DNA from 3 places in the Actinoallomurus sp. NBC_01490 genome. Region 3 is predicted to be linked to each of the others. Evidence: riboswitches for the same ligand, from Rfam matches in the RefSeq annotation. Region 3 holds a riboswitch; each other region holds the start of a gene.

Region 1 (7,295 bases), 3.5 Mb from region 3:
TCCTCCGCGGCAAGATGAAGAAGGTCTTCCCCGACCACTGGTCGTTCATGCTGGGCGAGATCGCGCTGTACTCGTTCATCATCCTGCTGCTCAGCGGAACCTTCCTCACGCTGTGGTTCAAGCCGAGCATGTCCGAGGTCGTGTACCACGGCACCTACACGAAGCTCAACGGCGTCAGCATGAGCGAGGCGTACAGCTCGACGCTGCACATCAGCTTCGATGTCCGCGGCGGCCTGCTCATGCGGCAGATCCACCACTGGTCGGCGATCCTGTTCCTCGCGTCGATCATGGCGCACATGCTGCGGATCTTCTTCACCGGCGCCTACCGCAAGCCGCGTGAGATCAACTGGCTCATCGGCATCACGATGTTCACCGTGGCGATCCTGGAGGGCCTGTTCGGCTACTCCCTGCCGGACGACCTCCTGTCCGGCACGGGTCTGCGCATCACCCAGGGTGTGCTGCAGTCGATCCCGATCGTCGGCAGCTACCTGTACTTCTTCGCCTTCGGGGGCGAGTTCCCCGGCCACGACTTCATCCCACGGCTCTACACCGTGCACGTCCTCCTTATCCCGGGCATCCTGCTGGCGCTCGTCGGGGCGCACTTCATGATCCTGTGGTTCCAGGGGCACACGCAGTTCCCGGGCAAGAACCGGGAGGAGAAGTCCGTGATGGGCAAGCCGTTCTACCCGGTGTTCCTCATCAAGACCACCGCGTTCTTCGTCTTCACCTTCATGGTCGTCGCCCTCCTCGGGACGTTCGCCCAGATCAACCCGATCTGGCTGTTCGGCCCGTACACCCCGGACTCCATCACGGCCGGGTCGCAGCCCGACTTCTACATGGGCTTCCTCGAGGGCGCGCTGCGCATCATGCCCAACTGGGAGACGAACCTCTGGGGCCACACGGTCTCGTGGAACGTCCTCGTGCCGGCGCTCGTGCCGCTGGGCCTGATCATGACGGGGGCCGCCGTGTGGCCGTTCGTCGAGCAGTGGGCGACCGGTGACCGGCGTATTCACCACATCGCCGACCGGCCGCGCAACGCGCCGTTCCGCACCGCGGTCGGCATGGCCGCCGTCGCCTTCTACGGGCTGCTGTGGCTCGCGGGCGGCAACGACGTCCTGGCCGACAAGTTCCACATCTCGCTGTACCAGACGACGTGGTTCTTCCGCGTGGCCGTCTTCGTCGGCCCGGTCATCGCCTACATCGTGACCAAGCGGATCTGCCTGGGCCTGCAGCGCAAGGACGCGGAGGAGTACGAGCACGGCGTCGAGTCCGGCATCATCAAGATGCTGCCGAGCGGCGAGTTCATCGAGGTCCACGAGCCGGTCAAGGAGAACGCCGAGGCGGTCCTGAGCAGCAAGCCGCCCGCGCCGCCGCTCGTCTCGGGCGAGGAGGAGGACGAGAACGGCATCCCGTCGCCGGCCTCCCGCGGTCCGCTGGGCCGGGCCCGCCGGGCGCTGAACGGCGCGTTCGCCACCGACGACATCCCGATCGGCAACGGTCACGCGGCCGGCCACGGCCCCGGCGAGCCCGGAGCGCCGGGCGACGACGACGGCGACGCCGTCGTCGTGCACCCGGAGACCGAGGGCGGCGAACACCGCGAGCTCAGCCGCGGCTGACCCCGTGCGTTCGGCGAAGGCCCGTCACCGCGTCGCGGTGACGGGCCTTCTTCTCGGTGCCGTACGGAGCCGTGCGGCGGTGGGAACGGCTACGCTTGGGACGGGCCGTGACTGGCGCTGAAGGTGGAGTCACCACCGGGGAGCGGCCCTGCCATCGAGTGCCGTGCGCCTGGGCCGATCCACCGCGACCCGCAGGAGCGACCCGATGCCCAGCGACTCGATGTCCACGACGCACACCGCCCGTCTCATGGACGGCACCGCCCTGGCCCGCCGCATCACCGAGCGCACCACCGAACGCGCCGCGGCCGTCACCCGGCAACGCGGCACGGCCCCGTGCCTGGCCACCGTGCTGGTCGGCGACGACCCCGCCTCCGTGACCTACGTCCGGATGAAGCGTGCCCGGTGTGAGAAGGCGGGCATCACCTCCCGCCACGTGCCGCTGCCGGCCTCGACTACGACGGCGGAGCTCATCGGCACCATCACCGCCCTGTCCGACGACCCGGGCGTGGACGGCATCCTCCTGCAGCATCCGGCCGGGCCGCACATCGACGAGCGGGCCGCGTTCGAGGCGATCGATCCGGCCAAGGACGTCGACGGCGTCACGATGCGCTCGTTCGCCGCGATGAGCTTCGGCCTGCCGGGCTTCGTGTCCTGCACGCCCGGCGGGATCATGCGGCTGCTGGAGGAGTACGAGGTCGAGCTCGCGGGCCGGCACGCGGTGGTGGTCGGCCGGAGCGCCATCCTGGGCAAGCCGGCCGGGATGCTGCTGCTCGGCCGCGACGCGACGGTCACCTACTGCCACTCCCGTACGGCCGACGTGGCGGCACTCGTGAGGGAGGCGGACGTCGTCGTGGCGGCCGTGGGCCGGCCGAGGTTCATCAAGGGCGAGGACGTCAAGCCCGGAGCGGTCGTCGTCGACGCCGGCTACAACGCGGGCAATGTCGGCGACGTCGACTTCGAGACGGCGAAGACGCGTGCGAGCCTCATCACCCCGGTGCCGGGCGGCGTCGGCCCGATGACCATCGCCGTCCTGCTGGAGCAGACCGTCGAGGCGGCGGAACGGAGCCTGACCGCCTGACCGGCTCTCTCGGCGCCCTTGGCGCTGGTCACGAGGCATACCGGTGTGGTGGCTCGGGTGGTCACGGCCGACCGCCCGACGGAGGTCTCAGCGACGCAGGGGGAGGTCTCAGTCGGCGTCGGGGAGGCCGAGGGAGAAGGTGGCCTCCAGGTCGTGCTGGGAGTAGGCGCGGAAGGCGATGTGGGTCTCGGTGTGGGTGACGCCGTCGACCTTGTTGAGGCGGCCGGGGATGACGTCGGCGATCTGCTCGTACTGGCGGACCCGCACCAGCGCGACCAGGTCGAACTCGCCCGTCACCGAGTAGACCTCGCTGACCCCTTCGAGCCCGGCGATGGTCTCGGCGACCTCGGGGATGCGCGAGACGTCGGCCTTGATGAGCACGATGGCGGTGATCACGAGGTCCTCCTGCGATAAGTCGAGCCGGCCGTGCCGAAAGCCTAGTAGAGCGTCTCACCGAGACATACGGCAGTGACCCGGTCCGCCAGCGGCGGGAGGATCCTCGGTAGGGGGCCCAGGTCGGGATTGCTCTAGGCGCGAAGCAGTCATTACCGTCTTTCCGCCTATTCTTCCGTTCGTCGTTGTTGATCTTGTGGCGATGCGAGAGTTTCGAACGTGCGTACGAGTTACGAGGTGCGGGCCTATCCCACCCCGGAGCAGGCGGCGGTGCTGAGCCGCACGTTCGGCTGCGTACGTCTGGTGTGGAACAGAGTGCTGGAATGGCGGAAGATTCGTTACCGCACCGAGGGGCTCAGCACCTCCTACGCCGAGACCGACCGCTATTTGACCGAGCTGAAACGCGACCCGGATCTGGCGTTCTTGTCCGAGGTGTCCTGCGTGCCCCTCCAGCAGGTACTACGGCACCAGCATGCGGCGTTCGTGAACTTCTTCGCTCGGCGTTCCCGCTACCCCAGGTACAAGTCCCGGCAGCGCAAGCAGTCGGCGACCTTCACCCGGTCGGCGTTTCGCTGGCGGGAAGGCCGTCTGTATCTGGCCAAGATGATGGATACGCCACTGGAGGTGGTGTGGTCGTGGCCGGATGTTGATGCCGCGTCGATTGATCCGACGTCGGTGACGGTCTCGCGTGGGCTGTGCGGACGCTGGTACGTCTCCCTCGCCGTTGAGGCTCCAGACCCAGAGCAGGCGCCGGCGACCGGCGCATTGGTCGGTGTGGACTTGGGCGTCAAGGACTTCGCGGTCACCTCCGACGGCGAGAAGATCGCCAATGCTCGTCGGCTGGCCAGGCGGGAGCGTAACCTGGCGCGCTACCAGCGGCGTATGGCCCGTAAGCAGCGCGGGTCGAACAACCGGGCGAAGGCGAGGGCGAAGGTGGCCCGTGCGCACCGTAAGGTCGCGCGTCCCGTGCGGACTTCCTGCACAAGACCAGCGCCCGGCTGGTCCGCGACCACGACGTGATCGTGATCGAAGACCGCACGTCAAAGGCATGGTCCGTAACCGGCGGCTCGCCAAGGCGATCTCCGACTGTGGCTGGGGCGAGTTCCGTCGCCAACTGGAGTACAAAGCCGCCAAGTACGGCCGTCGTCTGGTCGTGATCGATCGCTGGTATCCCAGCTCCAAGACCTGCTCGGCGTGCGGGCATCTGCTCGCCGAACTCTCGCTTTCCACCCGGGCGTGGTGTTGCCCGGCGTGTCGCACCCTGCACGACAGGGACATCAACGCGGCCAAGAACATCCTGGCGGCAGGTCTTGCCGTGTCGGCCTGTGGAGGTGACGTCAGACACCCGAGGTCTCCTCGGGTGCAGTCGCCACAGAAGCAGGAACCCCAGCCCGTGAGGGCCGGAATCCCCGTCCTTTAGGACGGGGAGTAGTCAATGCCAGTTGAGGGCGGCCGACTTGCGGGCGAAGCCGCCGCGGCGTACGAGCAGGCCGCAGATCATCCCCGCGACGAACCCGTAGATGTGCGCGACATAGGCGGTCTGGCTCTGGTCGCCGAGGCTGAACCACTGGAACACGAAGAACTGCACCAGCAGAGTCCAGGAGGGCAGGCGGAACGGCAGGAACGACAGGACCAGCGCGATCGTCCTCGAGCGCGGATAGAGCACCAGGTGGGAGCCGAGCACGCCGGCGATCGCGCCCGAGGCGCCCACGAGCGGGGTCATCGAGCCGGGGTAGGTCACGGCGAAGCCGTACGCCGCGATGTAGCCGACGAGCAGGTAGAACAGGAGGAACCGCAGGCGGCCCAGCCGGTCTTCGGTGGCGGCGCCGAAGATGAACAGGTAGACCATGTTGCCGAGGATGTGGGCGACACCGCCGTGCAGGAACATCGACGACAGGGCGGACAGCCACGGGCGCTTGTGGAACGGCGCGGGGTGGCAGGCCGAGGCGACCTCCTCCGGCATCGGCGCCTGCCGGTTGTCGATCATCTCCTTGGGGATCGCGCCGTACTTGAGCAGGAACGTCGTCTGCTCGCAGTTGCGCTGGAGACGGGTCTCGCCGCTGTGGCCGACCGAGGCGACCGGTGAGAGGAGGAAGACGACGACGTTGACGGCGATGAGGAGATAGGTGACCAGCGGCGCGCGCCGGGTCGGCTGGTTGTCGTACAGCGGCAGCGCCACTCCTGCTCCTTAACGCATCGGCCGTCCGGCGCGCTCAACCATACGGGAATCGGTGTCGCGATACGCGTCGTCGATCCAGCGGCGCACACTCTCGGCGCCGTGTGCCGGGCAGCTCCACGTGCCGTCCACCTCGACCAGGCGCACGCCGGGTGAGTCGAGCCAGCGCAGGACGCACTCCATCTCCTCCGCCGAGGCGCGCGGCGCGGCGCCCGGACCGGGGCGTACGGTCTCGGCCGTGGCGACGAGCGCGTCGACGTAGGGCATCGGGTGGGCGTGGGGCGGGACCGTGCCCGCGGCGGCGAGCCGGCCGTGCCGCACGACGTGCAGCTCCCAGCCGCCGTCGAAGGCGGGCCGGGCCGCGACGAGCTGGGCGATGCCGGCGAGGGAGGACAGCCGCTGGCAGCGCGCCGCCCCCCGGACGAAGGCGGCCAGGCGGTCGCGGTGGGCGGCGGCCTCCTCGTAGCGGAGCTGTTCGGAGAGCCGGTCGATGCGGGCGCGGGCCGCGGCCACGACCGGGCGGACGTCGCCGGTGAGGATCGTGCGGGCGTGGGCGGCGTGCTCGGCGTACTCCTCGGGGCTCTGCCGCCCCTCGCAGGGGGCGCCGCACCGGCCGAGCTCGCCGAGCACGCAGGTGGCGGCCCGGCCCTCGGAGATGACCCGCAGGGTCAGCCGCTGTGTGCACTGGCGCAGCGGCACGGCGTCGTGCACGGCCGCGCGCGCCTCCTCGGCGAGCCGCGTGCTGCCGAACGGGCCCAGGTAGACGCTCTCGTCGTCGCGCACCTCACGGACGATCGACAGCCGGGGGAACGCCTCGGAGGTCAGCTTGAGCCAGACGGCACGCTCGGGATGGCGCGAGCGCCGGTTGTAGCGCGGCTTGTGCGCGGCGATCAGGCGCAGCTCGCGGACCTCGGCCTCCAGCGCGCTCGCGCACACGATGGTGCGCACCCGCTCGGCGATGCCGATCATCTCGCGGACGCCCCGGCGGGTCTCGGAGGCGGTGAAGTAGGAGCGGACCCGCGTGCGCAACCGGCCGCTCTTGCCGACGTAGAGCGGCTCACCGCGCGCGTCCTCGAAGATGTAGACGCCCGGCGCGGCCGGCACCGCGTCGGCGAGGTGACGCTTGCGCCGCTGCTCCGGCGTCGGGGCACGCGAGAAGCTCGTCAGCTCCTCCAGCGACTCCACGCCGAACGCGCCGGCGCGCTCGAACAGCCCGTGCAGCACGTCGACCGTCGCCTTGGCGTCGGCGAGCGCCCGGTGGCACGGCTCGGTGGCCGTACGGAAGAAACGGGCGAGCGTGGACAGCTTGCAGTTGGGCACCTCGTCGCGGGTGAGCAGCCGCCGTGCCAGGTCGGCCGTGTCGACGACGGCCGGCGCGGGCCAGGGGCGCTCCTGCGCGGCGCACGCCGCCTTGAGGAAGCCGATGTCGAACGGCGCGTTGTGCGCCACCAGCACGGCCCCGCGCGCGAACTCCAGGAACGCCGGCAGCACCTGTTCGATGCGTGGAGCCGCGACGACCATCTGCTGGGTGATGCCGGTCAGCACGGTGATGAACGGGGGGATCGCCATGCCCGGGTCGACGAGCGTGCCGAACTCGCCCAGGACCTCGCCGCCGCGCACCTTGACCGCGCCGATCTCGGTGATGGCGTCGTCGCGTGCCGAGCCGCCGGTGGTCTCCAGGTCGACGACCACGAAGGTCACTCCGATGAGGGGGGTGCCGAGATCGTCGAGGGTGCCCTGCACGGCAGGGCCTTCGGGGGCCATGGCAGGCACCGTACGGCCGGGTACCGACAAGCCGGCCCGCGCGGGGCCTCCGGAAGGGATTCGGCGGCCGTCGCCGGCGACGAGGACCGGGGCATTCGTCGGAGGATCGCCTACTCCGGGGTGTCCTGCCGTCTACGCTGGGCAGCGACGGCGGTACGGGCGCCCCGGCGGTATGTTCGCCGGGCGCACGACCCGACCACTCGTGAGGAGAAAGATCATCGACACCGGCCCGGGTGAGCATCTCGACCAGCCGTTGCCAGAGGCGGTG
Region 2 (7,295 bases), 1.7 Mb from region 3:
ATCGGCGACCAGATCAAGGTCGTCGGCTGGTACGACAACGAGTGGGGCTACTCCAACCGCCTCGTCGACCTCGTCAAGCTCGTGGGTGCGAGGCTCTGACCCCGATGCGAACGATCGATGAGCTCGGTGACGTGCGTGGCAAGCGGGTCCTGGTCCGCTCGGACCTGAACGTCCCGCTCGCCGACGGCGTGATCGGCGACGACGGGCGCATCCGCGCCAGCGTGCCCACCATCAACGAGCTCGCGGAGAAGGGCGCACGCGTCATCGTGTGCGCCCACCTCGGCCGCCCCGCAGTGTCATTTGGGCGCGCCTCCGGCACGACGAAGCCTCAGCCGGAGTTCTCGCTGAAGCCGGTGGCGGCCCGCCTGGGCGAGCTGCTCGGCCGCGAGGTCCGCTTCGCCGACGACACGGTGGGTGAGTCCGCCAAGGCGACGGCCGAGGCGCTGGCCGACGGCGAGGTCGCCCTCCTGGAGAACCTCCGCTTCAACGCGGGGGAGACCAGCAAGGACGACGCCGAGCGCGGCGCGTTCGCCGACGCCCTGGCCGGTCTCGCCGAGCTGTACGTCGGCGACGGCTTCGGCGCGGTGCACCGCAAGCACGCCAGCGTCTACGACGTGCCGCAGCGGCTCCCGCACGCGGCCGGCGGGCTGGTCGCCGCCGAGGTCGAGGTGCTCAAGCAGCTCACCGAGGACCCCAAGCGCCCGTACGCGGTGGTCCTCGGCGGCGCGAAGGTCTCCGACAAGCTCGGCGTGATCGCCAACCTGCTCGGCAAGGTCGACCGCCTCCTCGTCGGCGGCGGCATGGCCTACACCTTCCTCAAGGCCCAGGGCCACGAGGTCGGCAACTCCCTCCTGCAGGAGGACCAGCTCGACCAGGTCAGCGGCTTCCTCAAGGAGGCCGAGCAGCGTGGTGTCGAGCTCGTGCTGCCGGTCGACGTGCTGGCCGCGACCGAGTTCGCCGCCGACGCGCCGCACGAGGCCGTCGACGCGACCGCGATCCCGGCCGACCGCGAGGGCCTCGACATCGGCCCCCGCACGCGCGAGCTGTTCGCGAGCAAGCTCGCCGACGCGGCGACGGTGTTCTGGAACGGCCCGATGGGCGTGTTCGAGTTCGACGCCTTCTCCGGCGGCACCCGGGCGGTGGCCGAGGCGCTGATCGCCGCGGGCGCGTTCACCGTCGTCGGCGGCGGCGACTCGGCGGCGGCCGTACGCAAGCTGGGTCTGCCCGAAGACGGGTTCTCGCACATCTCGACCGGCGGCGGCGCGAGCCTCGAGTACCTCGAAGGCAAGACGCTGCCCGGCCTGGCCGCTCTGGAGGACTGACGTGGCGCCGAAGAGTGCCGCCGGCGAGGGGGGCCGCAAGCCCCTCATCGCCGGCAACTGGAAGATGAACCTCAACCACCTCGAGGCGATCGCGCACGTCCAGAAGCTGGCGTTCGGCCTCAAGGAGGCCGACTACGAGGCGGCCGACGTCGCGGTGCTCCCGCCGTTCACCGACATCCGCAGCGTGCAGACGCTGGTGGACGCCGACCGGCTGGTGCTCAAGTACGGCGCCCAGGACATCTCGGCGCACGAGAAGGGCGCCTACACCGGCGAGGTGTCGGGCGCGATGCTCGCCAAGCTCGGCTGCACCTACGTGCTCGCCGGTCACTCCGAGCGCCGTGAGTACCACCGCGAGGACGACGCGCTCGTCAACGCGAAGGTGAAGGCGGCGTTCAAGCACGAGCTGACGCCGATCCTGTGCGTCGGGGAGGGCCTGGAGATCCGCCAGGCCAATGAGCACCTGTCGCACACGCTCGGCCAGCTCGACGGCGCGTTGGAGAAGGTGCCCGCGGACCAGGCCCGGCAGATCGTCGTCGCCTACGAGCCGGTCTGGGCCATCGGTACCGGCGAGGTCGCCACTCCCGACGACGCGCAGGAGGTGTGCGGCGCGATCCGTACACGCCTCGCCGAGTTGTACAGTGGAGATCTCGCCGATCAGGTGCGTATCCTCTACGGCGGTTCCGTCAAGGGTGACAACATCGCCGGCATCATGGCGCAGTCCGACATCGACGGAGCACTCGTCGGAGGCGCGAGCCTCGATGCCGGAGAGTTCATCAAGATCTGCCGGTTCCGTGAGCGGCTCGCCTGATCTTCGTCACCGGACTGGGCGTTTCTGCTGAGACGGGCGGGGGTAGTGACGTACCCTCGGAACGGATGACCTGAATACGCGACTATTCCCCGCGCCCGGCGGGGTTAATCACGAAAGCGCTGAACTGCTGTGATCATCGGAACTTCCATCGTCCTCATCATCACGAGCGCGCTGATGGTGTTGCTCGTCCTCCTCCACAAGGGCAAGGGCGGTGGCCTGTCGGATCTGTTCGGTGGCGGTATCAGCTCATCGCTGGGCGGGTCGTCCGTGGTCGAGCGCAACCTCGACCGGCTCACGATCGGCACGGGCATCATCTGGTTCCTGTCGATCATCGCCCTGGGCCTGCTGTTCGCACACGGCCACCACGGCTGATCCGCGGCACAGGCATACCGGCCAGGCAGTAGTTGACGGCCGTCGCGTCCTCGTCGCGACGGCAGGAATAACGAGGAGTACTCCGTGGGTAGTGGCAACGCCATTCGGGGCAGCCGCGTCGGTGCCGGCCCGATGGGAGAGGCCGAGCGCGGTGAAGCGGCACCCCGGGTGTGGGTGACGTTCTACTGCGCGAACCGGCACGAATCCCGGCCGAGCTTCGCGACCGACGTCGCCGTACCGGACCAGTGGGACTGCCCCCGCTGCGGTTTCCCCGCCGGCAAGGACCCCCAGAACCCCCCTGCGCCCCCGCGCAACGAGCCGTACAAGACGCACCTCGCCTACGTGAAGGAACGGCGCAGCGACGCCGACGGTGAGGCCATCCTCGAGGAGGCCCTCACCAAGCTCCGCAACGAGCGGGCCGCCATCCAGGCCGCCATGGAGCGCGCCCGCAACTAGGCATGGCCGCGACGGCCCGGTGCACGCCTCCTGCGTCCACCGGGCCGTCGCCGTTAACGGCTGTCCCCGCCAGGCGCCGCGCCGGCCTCTAGTGTGGGGGCGTGAGCCGGTGGACCTGTCCGGAGTGCGACCGCGAGTTCGGGCGTGCCGGGCAGCCGCACGTGTGCGTGCCCGGCTGCACGGTCGATGAGTGCTTCGCCCCGTGGCCCGAGAGCTACCGGGAGATCTACGACCGGCTGGTCGATCACCTTGCCACGCTGGGACCCGTCCACGCCGACGCGGTCGGGGTCGGGGTCTTCCTCAAGAGCGACCGCAAGCTCGCCGAGGTGCGCCCCAAGGCCCGGTCGCTCAACCTCTGGCTGTTCCTGCCGCGCCCGGTCGAGCACCCGCGGATCGCGCGCCGCCTGCCCGTCTCCGGCGACCGTACGATGCACGTCCTGAAGTTGCTGGACCCCGCCGACGTCGACGATCAGGTCTGTGCCTGGCTCGGCGAGTCCTTCGACGCCGCCACCGACTGATCCACGGGCGGCTACCATGGGTGGCCTCGCGACTGGCGCGTCGAGGTGGAGTTCACCACCGGGGAGCGAAGCAGTCCGGCACCGCGCGCCTGGGTGTCTGGAGCCGCAAGGAGGCTTCATGCACCAGCCACGTCTGTCCCATCTCACCGACGCCGATCCCGCCGTCGCCGAGCTCATCGAGGCCGAGGCCACGCGCCAGCACGACAAGATCCGGCTGATCGCGTCGGAGAACTACGTCTCGCCCGCCGTGCTGGAGGCCACCGGCTCGGTCCTGACCAACAAGTACTCCGAGGGCTACCCGGGCAAGCGCTACTACGAGGGCCAGCAGGTCATCGACCCGGTCGAGGAGCTGGCCCAGGAGCGCGCCCGTGCGCTGTTCGGCGTCCCGCACGCCAACGTCCAGCCGTACTCCGGCTCGCCCGCCAACCTCGCGGTGCACCTGGCGTTCATGGAGCCCGGCGACACCTTCCTGTCGCTGGAGCTCGCCCACGGCGGTCACCTGACCCACGGGTCGCCGGTGTCGATCTCCGGCAAGTGGCTGCGTCCCGTGCACTACGGGGTCGGCCGCACCACCGGGCGGGTCGACATGGACGAGGTACGCGACCTCGCGCGCAAGGAACGCCCGAAGGTCATCTTCTGCGGCGGCACGGCGATCCCGCGCACGATCGACTTCCCCGCGTTCGCCGAGATCGCCCGGGAGACCGGAGCCGTTCTCGTCGCCGACATCGCGCACATCGCGGGACTGGTCGCCGGGGGAGCGCACCCGTCGCCGGCCGGCCACGCCGACGTGATCACCACGACGACCCACAAGACCCTGCGCGGCCCGCGCGGCGCGATGATCATGACGACCGAGGAGCACGCCACCGCGATCGACAAGGCGATCTTCCCCGGGCTGCAGGGCGGCCCGCACAACCACACGACCGCGGCGATCGCCGTGGCGCTGGGCGAGGCCGCCCGGCCGGAGTTCCGCACCTACGCCCAGCAGGTCGTCGCGAACGCCAAGGCCCTCGCGGCCGCGCTGACGGCCCGCGGCTTCGACCTCGTCTCCGGCGGCACCGACAACCACCTGATCCTCATCGACCTGACCGCCAAGAACATCGCCGGCAAGCCGGCGGCCAAGGCGCTCGACCTCGCCGGCATCGAGCTCAACTTCAACACGGTGCCCTTCGACCCGCGCAAGCCGTGGAGCCCGTCGGGCATCCGCCTCGGCACGGCGGCGATCACCACCCGTGGCCTCACCGAGGAGCACATGGCCTCCGTCGCCGAGTGGATCGACCGCGCGGTCACGGCGGCGGAGGACGGACCCGCGCTCGAGAAGATCGCGGGCGAGGTCCAGGACCTGCTGAACGGATTCCCGATGCCGGGATGGGCGCCCGCCCGCTGACACGGCGACGCCGGCGCGGGCGGGAACGGCAGGTCCTCCCCGCCCGCGCCCATCGTTCTCACATGCCCCAAGACCAGGTAAAACCGCGCGCGGTCTCCGTGTCACCGTTTCTCAACCCGCCGTTTCAGGGCGTCATTCATGGCATGGAACTGCGGCAGTGTGTCGGAGTCGAGCTTGCCGCCGATGAAGGGGACGGCCACGCCGGTGAAGTTTTCGCTCTGGGTGAGGCGTACGAGGCGGGGGCCGAGCGGGCGCAGTGTGAACCGGTGCTCGCCATCGGCGATGCCGCGGAACCCGACCATGCCGAGCCGGCGCAGTTCGCGGTCGCGGTCCATGGTCAGCACGCGGGGGGCGAAGACCGAGTCACCGGTGCGGTCGTGCAGGATGCTGCGCAGTCGCGCCCCCTTCCGCAGGCGGCCGTCCCCGGAGGTCACCGTCGCGGACGTGATGAACGGGTTCCATTCGGGATAGGCGGGCAGGTCCGTCAGCACGCTCCAGACCTGATCGGGCGCCGCCTCGATGTCCACGGACGCCGTGAGCGTGACCGTGTGGACGTTGGCCCACACCGCGTACCCGGCAAGGAGCGCGGTCGGCGCGGCGAGCGTGACGAGTGCCCGGCGCCGGCGGGGCCGGCCCTCGCGGGTGGCGTGCTTCCGACCGCGTCCCGTCAGGTGGACGCGGCGAAGTGTCCCGGGCTCCTCGCTGCGCGTGGTGATGGTCATGCCTGGCCTTCTTTCGTGGGGGTCGTCATGGATGGTCGAGGTCACGGGGCCGCGCCGCCGAGGGCGGAGGCGACGAGACGATCGACGTATTCGGCATCCATGGGCTGGCCGGTGACCGGCAGCCGGTAGTAGAGGGCACCTGCGAGCTGGTCGAAGATCACGACGGGATCGGCCTCGGGCTTCAACTCGCCGCTGCCCCGTGCCCGTTCGAGCAGGCGCAGGACGAGAGCGTTGCGGCGGGCGAACATCGCCTGGACCGCTGCGCCGATGTCGGCGTGACGGGCCGCCGCGGCGGCGATCTCCGCGACGAGCCCGGCCGAGGCGGCGCCGGACCCGGCGGGCCGCCCGGCCGCACGTGCGCGGTGGAGACCGTTCACGATCTCGTTGAGGTAGCGGGTGAGATCCGCGCGTACGTCACCGGTGTACTCCACCGGTACCTCGTCCTGCAGCCGTGTCACCAGCGCGACGATCAGGTGGTCCTTGGTCGGCCACCTGCGGTACAGCGTGGTCTTCGCGACGCCGGCGAGCGGCCGGGTTCCCGTCAGGGGCGAAGGGAGAACCGCCGCGGCGGGTTAGGAGGCCGGGCCGGGGTCCCACGAGGGCGGCGCCTCGCCGTCGGGGACGCCGACGCGGAACACGCGCAGCTGCAAGGCGAGTGCGGAGTAGTAGCCGACGAGCGTGACGAGCTCCACCACGGCGGCCCGGCCCAGCGACGCCGTCGCCTCGGCGAACATCGGTGCGGACAGGTCGCCGTCGGCGGCGAGCGCGCGGGCCGTCTCGTGGACGATCCGCTCCCGCGCGTCGGCCAGGACCGGGTCCGCGCCGGTCCGCAGGGCGGTCAGCTCGTCCTCGGTCAGTCCCGCCCGGCGGCCGATGCGCTCGTGTGCGTACCACTCGTAGTCCGACCGGAGCCGTGCCGCGACGACGAGCGTCGCGATCTCCCGTTCGCGCTTGGTGAAGCTCGTACGGAACCGCAGCGCGGCGCCCAGCTCCTGGAGCGGGTCGCCGACGGCCGGGCTGTAGAGCATGGCGTTGAACGGGCCGAGCAGCCGCCCCTCCTCGTCGAGGAACGAGAATACGTTCGCCGGCCGGGGGCCGCCGACGATCGCCTGGTAGACGTCGCGCTGCTCGTCGCTCAGATCGTCCGGATGCAGGGAGGGAAGGCGCGGCTCGTCGATCACGGACAGCACCGTATCGTGGCGCGGCACGGCCGATCCGCGTACGGCGCGGCGACGGGGGAGGCGGAGGCCGGACTATCGTCGAGGACGGAACCTTCCGGCCGGATGAGAGGGATGGTCACCATGACAGTGCCGTCGTTTCCGCCCGAGTTCCCCTGGGAGCCGTCGCGACCGGAGCCCCGGCGCGATCCCCTCGACCTGCCCCAGCGGGGTCCGCAGAGCGGGCCGAGCGCCGCCGACCTGCTGTTCGACCGGCGCATCGTGCTGGCGAACGGCCGGATCGACGGCGACCTCGCGACCGACCTGTCCGCGCGGTTGATCATGCTCGACGGCAGTGGCGACGGGCCGATCGCCCTGCACCTGCGCGCCCCGGACGCCGACCTCGAGGCCGCGTTCGCGGTGGCCGACACGATGGGCGTCCTGTCCTGCCCGGTGAACGTCGTGGTGATCGGCCAGGCGGGCGGGCCCGCCCTGCTGATCCTGGCCGCCGGACGCAGCCGCGAGATGACGCCGCACGCGACCCTTCTGCTGACCG
Region 3 (7,295 bases):
TGCGGCGCATCAGTTCGAAGCCCGGCGGCCCGTCGCCGTCCATCAGCAGCCGTACGAGGTCGCGCCGCTGCCACGAGCCCTCCAGGAACGCCCGGGCCCCGGCGATGAACAGCTCCAGCGGGTTCGTCTCGCCCGCCTCGCGCAGGGCCGCGACGGCCGCCGACGCGGCCGCCTCATGGGCGGCCTGGTGGTCCTCCCACAGGGCGAGGAACAGCTCGGCCTTGCCGCCGAAGTGGTGGTAGAGGCTGCCGACGCTGGATCCGGCGCGTTCGACCACGTCGGCCACGCTCGCGTCCGCGAAGCCGCGTTCGGTGAACACCTCACGGGCCGCCTCCAGCATGCCCCGGCGGGTCTCGGCGGTCCGGCTCCACCGCCATGCGTTCGCGTTCGCGCGGCTGTTCGTCTTGCGTGCCATCACACACCTCGTGTCGTCCCTCCCAGGTTACGGAACCGTATTCCAAAATCGGCGCTAACAGGCCGAACAGGTCCTCTCCTGCGGTCTTGACACCTTCCGGGGCGGCGGGCAGGCTGGTTTTAGAGTCACGTTCTAGAAACTTGTTTCTCGTGTGGAGGGGTCGTCCGATGGTGGACTTTTCGCTCAGCGACGAAGAGCGGCAGATCCGCGACACCGTCCGCAGCTTCATCGGCAAAGAGGTCATGCCCCTCGAGGACGAGGTGCTGCGCAACGAGCGCGCCGGCCGCCCCGGCCTCGCCCCCGACGTGATCAAGGAGCTGCAGCGCAAGGCCAAGAAGGCCGGTTTCTGGGGGATCAACACCCCCGAGGAGTACGGCGGGCTGAACGCGGGCGCGGTCATGTCGGCGATCCTCGCCATCGAGACCGGCCGTACGTTCGTGCCCTTCACCTTCGGCGGCAGCGCGGACAACATCCTCTACGCCGGCACCGAGGAGCAGAAGCAGCGCTACCTGATCCCGACGATCGAGGGGGAGCGGCGGTCCTGCTTCGCCATCACCGAGCCCGGCGCGGGCTCCGACGCCCGCAACATCACCACCCGCGCGGTCAAGGACGCGAGCGGCGACTGGATCATCAACGGCGAGAAGACCTTCATCACGAACGGCAACGAGGCCGACTTCGTCATGGTCTTCGCGGTGGTCCCCGACGCGGGCGTCACCTGCTTCCTCGTCGACCGCGACATGGGCTGGAAGTCCGAGCCGATCCCGACGATGGGCGAGTGGGGCCCGGCGTCCCTGGTCTTCGACGACGTACGCGTGCCGCACGACAACGTGCTCGGCGAGGTGGGCAAGGGCTTCGAGCTCGCCATGCAGTGGATCAGGAACGGCCGCTTCATGATCCCGGCGAGGGCCATCGGCTCGGCCGAGCGCCTCCTGCAGATGGCGATCGACTACGCGGGCCTCCGCAAGTCGATGGGCCACCTGATCGGGGAGTACCAGGCCATCCAGTGGCAGATCGCCGACTCCCAGGTGGAGATCGAGGCGACCAAGTGGCTCACGCTGTACGCCGCCTGGCGCGTCCAGAACGGCCTCGACGCCCGGCACGCCTCCTCCATCGCCAAGCTCAACGGCGCCGAGATGGCCAACAAGGTCGTCGACCGCGTGCTGCAGATCCACGGCGGCATGGGGTACACCAAGGAGCTGCCGATCGAACGCTGGTACCGCGAGCTGCGCCTCCTGCGCATCTACGAGGGCACCGACGAGATCCAGCGCCGGACGATCGCCCGCAACCTCCTGAAGGGTCACGTTCGCCTCGGCGGCATCGGCGAATGACGGCCGCCGAGGGTGTACGCGGCCTGTTCGCGCCCGCCTCGATCGCCATGGTGGGCGCCACCGACAAGTCGGGCTGGTCGGTGGCGACCTTCGCCAACCTGCGGCGGCACGGGTTCGCCGGTCCGGTTTACCTCGTCAACCCCCGCACCGAGATCGTGCACGGTGAGCGGGCCTACCGCAGCCTGAGCGACCTGCCCGGACCGGTCGACCTCGTCTACGTCATGGTGCCGACGCCGGTCGTGCTCGACGTGCTCAAGGAGGGGGCGCGGCTCGGCATCCGCCACTACGTCGTGCTCACCGCGGGCTTCGGTGAGACCGGGGCGGAGGGACGCAAGCGCGAGGAGGAGCTCACCGCCTTCTGCCGGGCGAACGGCCTGACCGTGCTCGGTCCGAACGGCAACGGCTACATCAACACCTCTGATGGTCGCGCTCCCGTCCTCACTCGCTCCGCGGACGGCTCGTCCCTCACCGCCCACTCCGCTCGCTCGTCGGCTCGCCGCTCCGGGGCCGGCATCACCCCGTACGGCCTGCCGATCCCGCCGCCGTTGCTGCGCGGCTCGGTCGGCGTCGTGCTGCAGAGCGGCGCGCTGGCCAGCTCCGTGCTCGCGTTCAGCCAGGCGCGCGGCATCGGCCTGAGCCTGCTCACCTCGATGGGCAACGAGGCCGTGGTCTCGGTCACCGACGTCATCGACCACCTCGTGGACGACCCGGCGACCCGCGTCATCGCGCTCTTCCTCGAGTCGATCCGCCGGCCGGAGGAGTTCGCCCGGGTGGCGCGCCGCGCGCTGGCGGCCGGCAAGCCGATCGTCGCACTCAAGATCGGCCGTAGCGGGCTCGCCTCCCGTACGGCGCAGGCGCACACCGGCGCTCTCGTCGGCGACGACGCCGTCATCGACGCGGCCTTCCGGCAGCTCGGCGTCATCCGCGTCCGCTCGCTGGAGGATCTGATCATCACGGCCGGGCTGCTCGCGTCGTCCGGGCCGCTGCCGGGGCCCCGCCTCGGCGTCGTCACGCCGTCGGGCGGCGCATCGGAGATCATCGCCGACCGCGCCGAGGACGAGGGGCTGGAGCTGCCGGCGTTCGCCGAGGAGACCGTCGCCCGGCTGACCGAGATCATGCCGGACTTCGGCAGCCCCGCGAACCCGCTCGACGTGACCGGGTACGTCGTCGTCGACCGCACCCTGCTCTCCCGCGCGCTGCGGATCGTCGCCGAGGACCCGGGAATCGACGTCGTCATGCTCCTGTCCGACCTGCCGCGCGCCGAGCCGCCGGACCCCGAACCGGTGTTCCGGCTGTACGAGAAGAGCACGCGCATCATCACCGAGTCGCCGCGCCCGGTCGTCATCGTCGGCAACGTGCTGACCGACGTCGGCTCCTTCGCCCGTACCCTCCAGGACCGCACCGGGTACCCGCACGTCGTCGGCGGCATCGAGCACGGCATGTCGGCCATCGGCGCCGCCGTCCGCTGGTCGGCGGTGCGCGAGCGGGCCGCCGTGCGCCCGCGTGCCGTGACGCCGCCTCCCGTGGTGCGCGGTGAGCGGACCGGCGTGTGGGCCGAGCACCGGGCGTCCGCGCTCCTGGCGGAGGCGGGCGTGCCCGTGGTGCCGTCCGAGCTCGCGCCCGACGAGGAGGCGGCCGTGGCCGCCGCCGAGCGGTTCGGCCATCCGGTCGTGCTCAAGGCCGCCGCGGAGGGCCTGGGCCACAAGAGCGACGTCGGCGGCGTACGCCTCGGGCTCGGCTCCGCCGACGACGTGCGGCGCGCGCACCGGGAGATCCTCGCGGCGGTCGGCGCGTCCGGCGCATCCGGTTTGGGCACGCTCGTCCAGCCGCAGCGTGAGGGCGGCGTCGAGCTGCTGGCCGGCGTCGTGCGCGACCCCGCCTGGGGCCTCGTGCTCGCGGTCGGCCTCGGCGGCGTGTGGGTCGAGGTGCTGAAGGACTCGGTGCTGCGCCTGCTGCCGGTGGACGCCGCCGAGGTCCGCCGCGCGCTCGGCGAGCTGCGCGGCGCGAAGCTCCTGACCGGCGCGCGGGGCACCGAACCGGCCGACCTGGACGCGCTCGCCGAGGTCATCACGCGCGTCGCGGACCTCGCCGGAGCGCTGGGCGACGACCTGGAGTCGCTGGAGATCAACCCGCTGCTGGTCCGCGGCTCGCGCATCGAGGCCCTGGACGCCCTGGTGACCTGGCGTACGTGACCGGTACGCTGGCGGCGGCCGCGACTGGCGAGGGTGGATCACCACCGGGAAGCGGCCCACCATCGATGCGGGCGCCGACCGCCTGGGCGCCTCCATCAGCGACATCGACCGCTGAGGAGGCCACGGCATGCAGCTGCGTTACGGCATCAACCCGCACCAGGAGGCGCGGGCGGCATCGGTGGGAGACGGCGGCACGCCGCTCCGGCCGCTGAACGGCACACCCTCCTACATCAACCTGCTCGACGCGCTCCACGGCTGGCAGCTCGTCCGGGAGGCGAGCCGGGTGCTCGGCCGTCCGGCGGCCGCGTCGTTCAAGCACGTGTCGCCGGCCGGGGCGGCCGTGTCCGGGCCGGTCGACGCGGTCGCCGCGGAGCCGTACGGGCTCGGCGACGTCGGGGACCTCACGAGTGCCTACCTGCGCGCCCGCGACGCCGACCCCCGGTCGTCCTACGGCGACTTCGTGGCGGTGTCGCACCCGGTCGACGCCGAGCTCGCCGACGCCCTGGGCCCGGTGTTCAGCGACGGCATCGTGGCGCCCGGCTACGCCCCCGGCACCGTGGCCGCCCTGAGCCGCAAGAAGAAGGGCCGTTTCGTCGTCTTCGAGGCCGACGCGACGTTCGTCCCGCCGGCGCGCGAGCGGCGGGAGGTCTTCGGCGTCGAGCTGACGCAGGACCGGGACGAGGCGCCGATCTCACGCGACCTGCTCGACCCGGCCGGTGACGCGGCGCCGCCCGACACGGCCGTACGGGACCTGCTGCTCGGGCTCGTCGTGCTCCGGTACACCCAGTCCAACGCGGTCTGCTACGTGCGCGACGGCATGACGCTCGGGGTCGGCGCGGGGCAGCAGTCGCGCGTCGACTGCACCCGCCTGGCCGGGGGCAAGACCGACATCTGGTGGCTACGGCGTCATCCGGCCGTGCGGGGCCTGGCCTTCGCACCGGGAGTCCGGCCGCAGGACCGGCTCAACTGGCGGATCCGGTACGCCGAGGGCGGCCTGACCCCCGACGAGGAACGGCGGCTGGCCGAGGCGCTGTCCGGCCCGGTCACCGGCCTCACCGCGGCGGACCGCGAGGAGTGGGCGCGCCGTCTGACCGGCGTGGCGTTCGCCTCCGACGGCGCGCTGCCCTTCCGCGACAACGTCGACCACGCCCGCCGCCACGGCGTGGCGTACATCGCCGAGCCGGGCGGCTCCATCCGCTCCGGCGAGGTCGCCGACGCCTGCCGTGAACACGGGATCGCGCTCGTACGGACCGGGCTCCGGCTCTTCCATCACTGAGCCGGGCGGACGGCCTCATCGCGGTACGGAGCGGACACCTTATGCCGCCGGATCCGACGACGCGCCCTCATCGGCGCCGAATCGGTCGAGCAGGGGGAGCCCGTTCGTCGTCATCATCGCGGTGACCTGGTCCTCGTCAAGGAGCGGGGTCGCCTTGATCTCGGCGGTGACGGCGGTGATGACCGCCTCGGGTGTCCACGGCCAGTCCGTTCCGTACAGCAGGTGGGAGGGATCGGTCATCGCCAGCAGCGACGGCAGTTGCCGTGGGACCGGGAAACCGGCGAGGTCGTAGTACAGGTTCCGGAGCTGGCCGGCCACGTCGGGACCGTCGGCGACGGCGAAGATGCGTGTGAACTCGTCGACGCGGTCGGCGAACGTCGCGAGGGCGCCGCCGCCGTGCGGAACCACCATCCGGATGCCCGGATGGCGGATGAGCCCGCCGCGCAGGAGGAGGTCGGCGACGGCCCGCGTGGTGTCGAACGGGAACTCGATCATCGGCCGCCCCCAGCCCCGCGAGACCGCCTCCCCGCCGGGCGGCGACGTCGGGTGGAGGACGACGAGCGCGTGCCGCTGGTCGAGGGCGTCCAGAACCGGCTCCATCGCCGGATCGCCGAGGTACAGCCCGTGGGCGTTCGTCTTCAGCGTGACGCCGTCGGCGTGCAACACGTCGTAGGCGTAGGCGATCTCGGCGAGCGCGCCCTCGACGTCGGGCAGCGGCAGCGAGGCCAGGAAGGCGAACCGGTCCGGGTGCTCGTCCCTCACGGTCGCGCTGAACTCGTTGACTCTGCGGGCCAGCCGCCGTGCCTCGGTGTCGTCGCCGAAATGGACTCCGGGCGATGACACCGAGGCCACCGCCACCGCGACCCCGCACCGGTCCATCATGGCCAGCGCCTCATCCACACTCCAGTGCGGGAAGCCCGGCATGCCGTCCGGGTTCCCGTATCCGGCTCCCACAGCGGCGTCCCGGTAGAAGTCGGGCACGAAGTGCGCGTGAAAGTCGATGACCGAGCTGTGAGCCGACATCGGTGGTTCCTCCCCATCGCGGATCGAACAACGAGATGACGACGACCGTCGCCGGGCGGGCGCGGACGCTCGCCATGAGTGCACTCTAGTGCAAAAATGCACTGAAGTGCACCACGGCCGAACGATCAGCGGCAGTACCTGGGATGATGAGGGAGATGAATAACGTCACCGGCAACAGCGAGGCACCCCCGGTCGTCGACCGCAGGGCCCGGCAACGTGAGCGCACCCGGCGCCGCATCCTGGAGGCCGCGCTGGAGCTGTTCTGCGCACGCGGGTACGCCAATACCACGATGGACGACATCGCGGACCGCGCGGACATCGCCCGCCGGACACTGTTCAACCACTTCCCCGCCAAGCAGGCGATCCTGGCGGCCTGGCGAGCCGAGCGGGGTGAGCGGCTCGCCGCCGCTCTGCCGGGCGCGGCCGGGGAGGAGGACGGCCGGCAGGTGTCCGCTGCCGACCTCCTCCGGCGGCAGTTCGCGCTGTTCGCCCGGCTCAGCGAGTCCGATGTCCGGTTGACGATCGTGCTGGTTCAGGGCCGGATGACGGAGATCGGCGACGCCGGCGAGCCGTTCCCGACCTTCGAGCCGCTCCGAGCCGTCGTGCGGCTGGGTCAGGACCGAGGGGAGTTCAGCGCCGCGGTTCCGGCCCAGACGGTCGCCGAGGTGCTCTCGGCCTGCTACGCGGACACGCTCAGTCGCTGGGCCCTGCCTCAGATCACCGGGCGGTCGGCGCCGTTCGCACTCGGCCCCGCGCTGTCGGCCAAGCTGGAACTGGTCCTCGGCGGTCTCGCCGCCGGCGGGCCGGACCGGTGACGGGTCTTCCTCACGAACGGGCCCGGCCAGGTCGTGGCGGTGGAGCCGTACGGCGCCCCGGACTCTCGAGCGGCGCTGCCTGATCTCCCGGCGTTGAGGGTTCGGCCGCGCTCTTCCTGCGACTTCGCGGGGAAAGTCTCACTGGGTGCTTCAATGAGACGCTCGAAGGCATGGAATCGCAGCACGAGATCATCGCGTTCGTGGCGGCTCTGCCCGGCGTCTTGGCGGAGACCGCCAGTGCGCGGA

The links. Region 3 has a riboswitch for ZMP and ZTP ahead of OG417_RS34960 (phosphoribosylaminoimidazolecarboxamide formyltransferase). Riboswitches for the same ligand answer to the same signal wherever they lie in the genome.
Region 1: linked by a shared signal. The riboswitch ahead of OG417_RS19510 (bifunctional 5,10-methylenetetrahydrofolate dehydrogenase/5,10-methenyltetrahydrofolate cyclohydrolase) and the one ahead of OG417_RS34960 (phosphoribosylaminoimidazolecarboxamide formyltransferase) in region 3 are both predicted to bind ZMP and ZTP.
Region 2: linked by a shared signal. The riboswitch ahead of glyA (serine hydroxymethyltransferase) and the one ahead of OG417_RS34960 (phosphoribosylaminoimidazolecarboxamide formyltransferase) in region 3 are both predicted to bind ZMP and ZTP.

The regions. Positions count from the first base shown of each region.
Region 1 covers NZ_CP109433.1:4,065,741-4,073,035, forward strand. The annotation lists gene qcrB (cytochrome bc1 complex cytochrome b subunit) at 1-1,616, shown strand, start outside; ZMP/ZTP riboswitch at 1,714-1,798, shown strand; gene OG417_RS19510 (bifunctional 5,10-methylenetetrahydrofolate dehydrogenase/5,10-methenyltetrahydrofolate cyclohydrolase) at 1,822-2,694, shown strand; gene OG417_RS19515 (Lrp/AsnC family transcriptional regulator) at 2,803-3,090, opposite strand; partial or broken gene OG417_RS19520 (RNA-guided endonuclease InsQ/TnpB family protein) at 3,307-4,507, shown strand; gene OG417_RS19525 (rhomboid family intramembrane serine protease) at 4,520-5,266, opposite strand; gene OG417_RS19530 (DEDD exonuclease domain-containing protein) at 5,276-7,027, opposite strand; gene OG417_RS19535 (NYN domain-containing protein) at 7,230-7,295, shown strand, end outside.
Region 2 covers NZ_CP109433.1:5,867,300-5,874,594, forward strand. The annotation lists gene gap (type I glyceraldehyde-3-phosphate dehydrogenase) at 1-99, shown strand, start outside; gene OG417_RS27330 (phosphoglycerate kinase) at 105-1,322, shown strand; gene tpiA (triose-phosphate isomerase) at 1,324-2,130, shown strand; gene secG (preprotein translocase subunit SecG) at 2,260-2,502, shown strand; gene OG417_RS27345 (RNA polymerase-binding protein RbpA) at 2,587-2,958, shown strand; gene OG417_RS27350 (DUF5655 domain-containing protein) at 3,060-3,476, shown strand; ZMP/ZTP riboswitch at 3,495-3,578, shown strand; gene glyA (serine hydroxymethyltransferase) at 3,595-4,860, shown strand; gene OG417_RS27360 (SRPBCC domain-containing protein) at 4,962-5,582, opposite strand; gene OG417_RS27365 (TetR-like C-terminal domain-containing protein) at 5,624-6,040, opposite strand; gene OG417_RS27370 (carboxymuconolactone decarboxylase family protein) at 6,155-6,790, opposite strand; gene OG417_RS27375 (ATP-dependent Clp protease proteolytic subunit) at 6,884-7,295, shown strand, end outside.
Region 3 covers NZ_CP109433.1:7,564,169-7,571,463, reverse strand. The annotation lists gene OG417_RS34975 (TetR/AcrR family transcriptional regulator) at 1-415, opposite strand, end outside; gene OG417_RS34970 (acyl-CoA dehydrogenase family protein) at 583-1,743, shown strand; gene OG417_RS34965 (acetate--CoA ligase family protein) at 1,740-3,935, shown strand; ZMP/ZTP riboswitch at 3,946-4,030, shown strand; gene OG417_RS34960 (phosphoribosylaminoimidazolecarboxamide formyltransferase) at 4,063-5,211, shown strand; gene OG417_RS34955 (amidohydrolase family protein) at 5,251-6,234, opposite strand; gene OG417_RS34950 (TetR/AcrR family transcriptional regulator) at 6,390-7,049, shown strand; gene OG417_RS34945 (DUF6194 family protein) at 7,220-7,295, shown strand, end outside.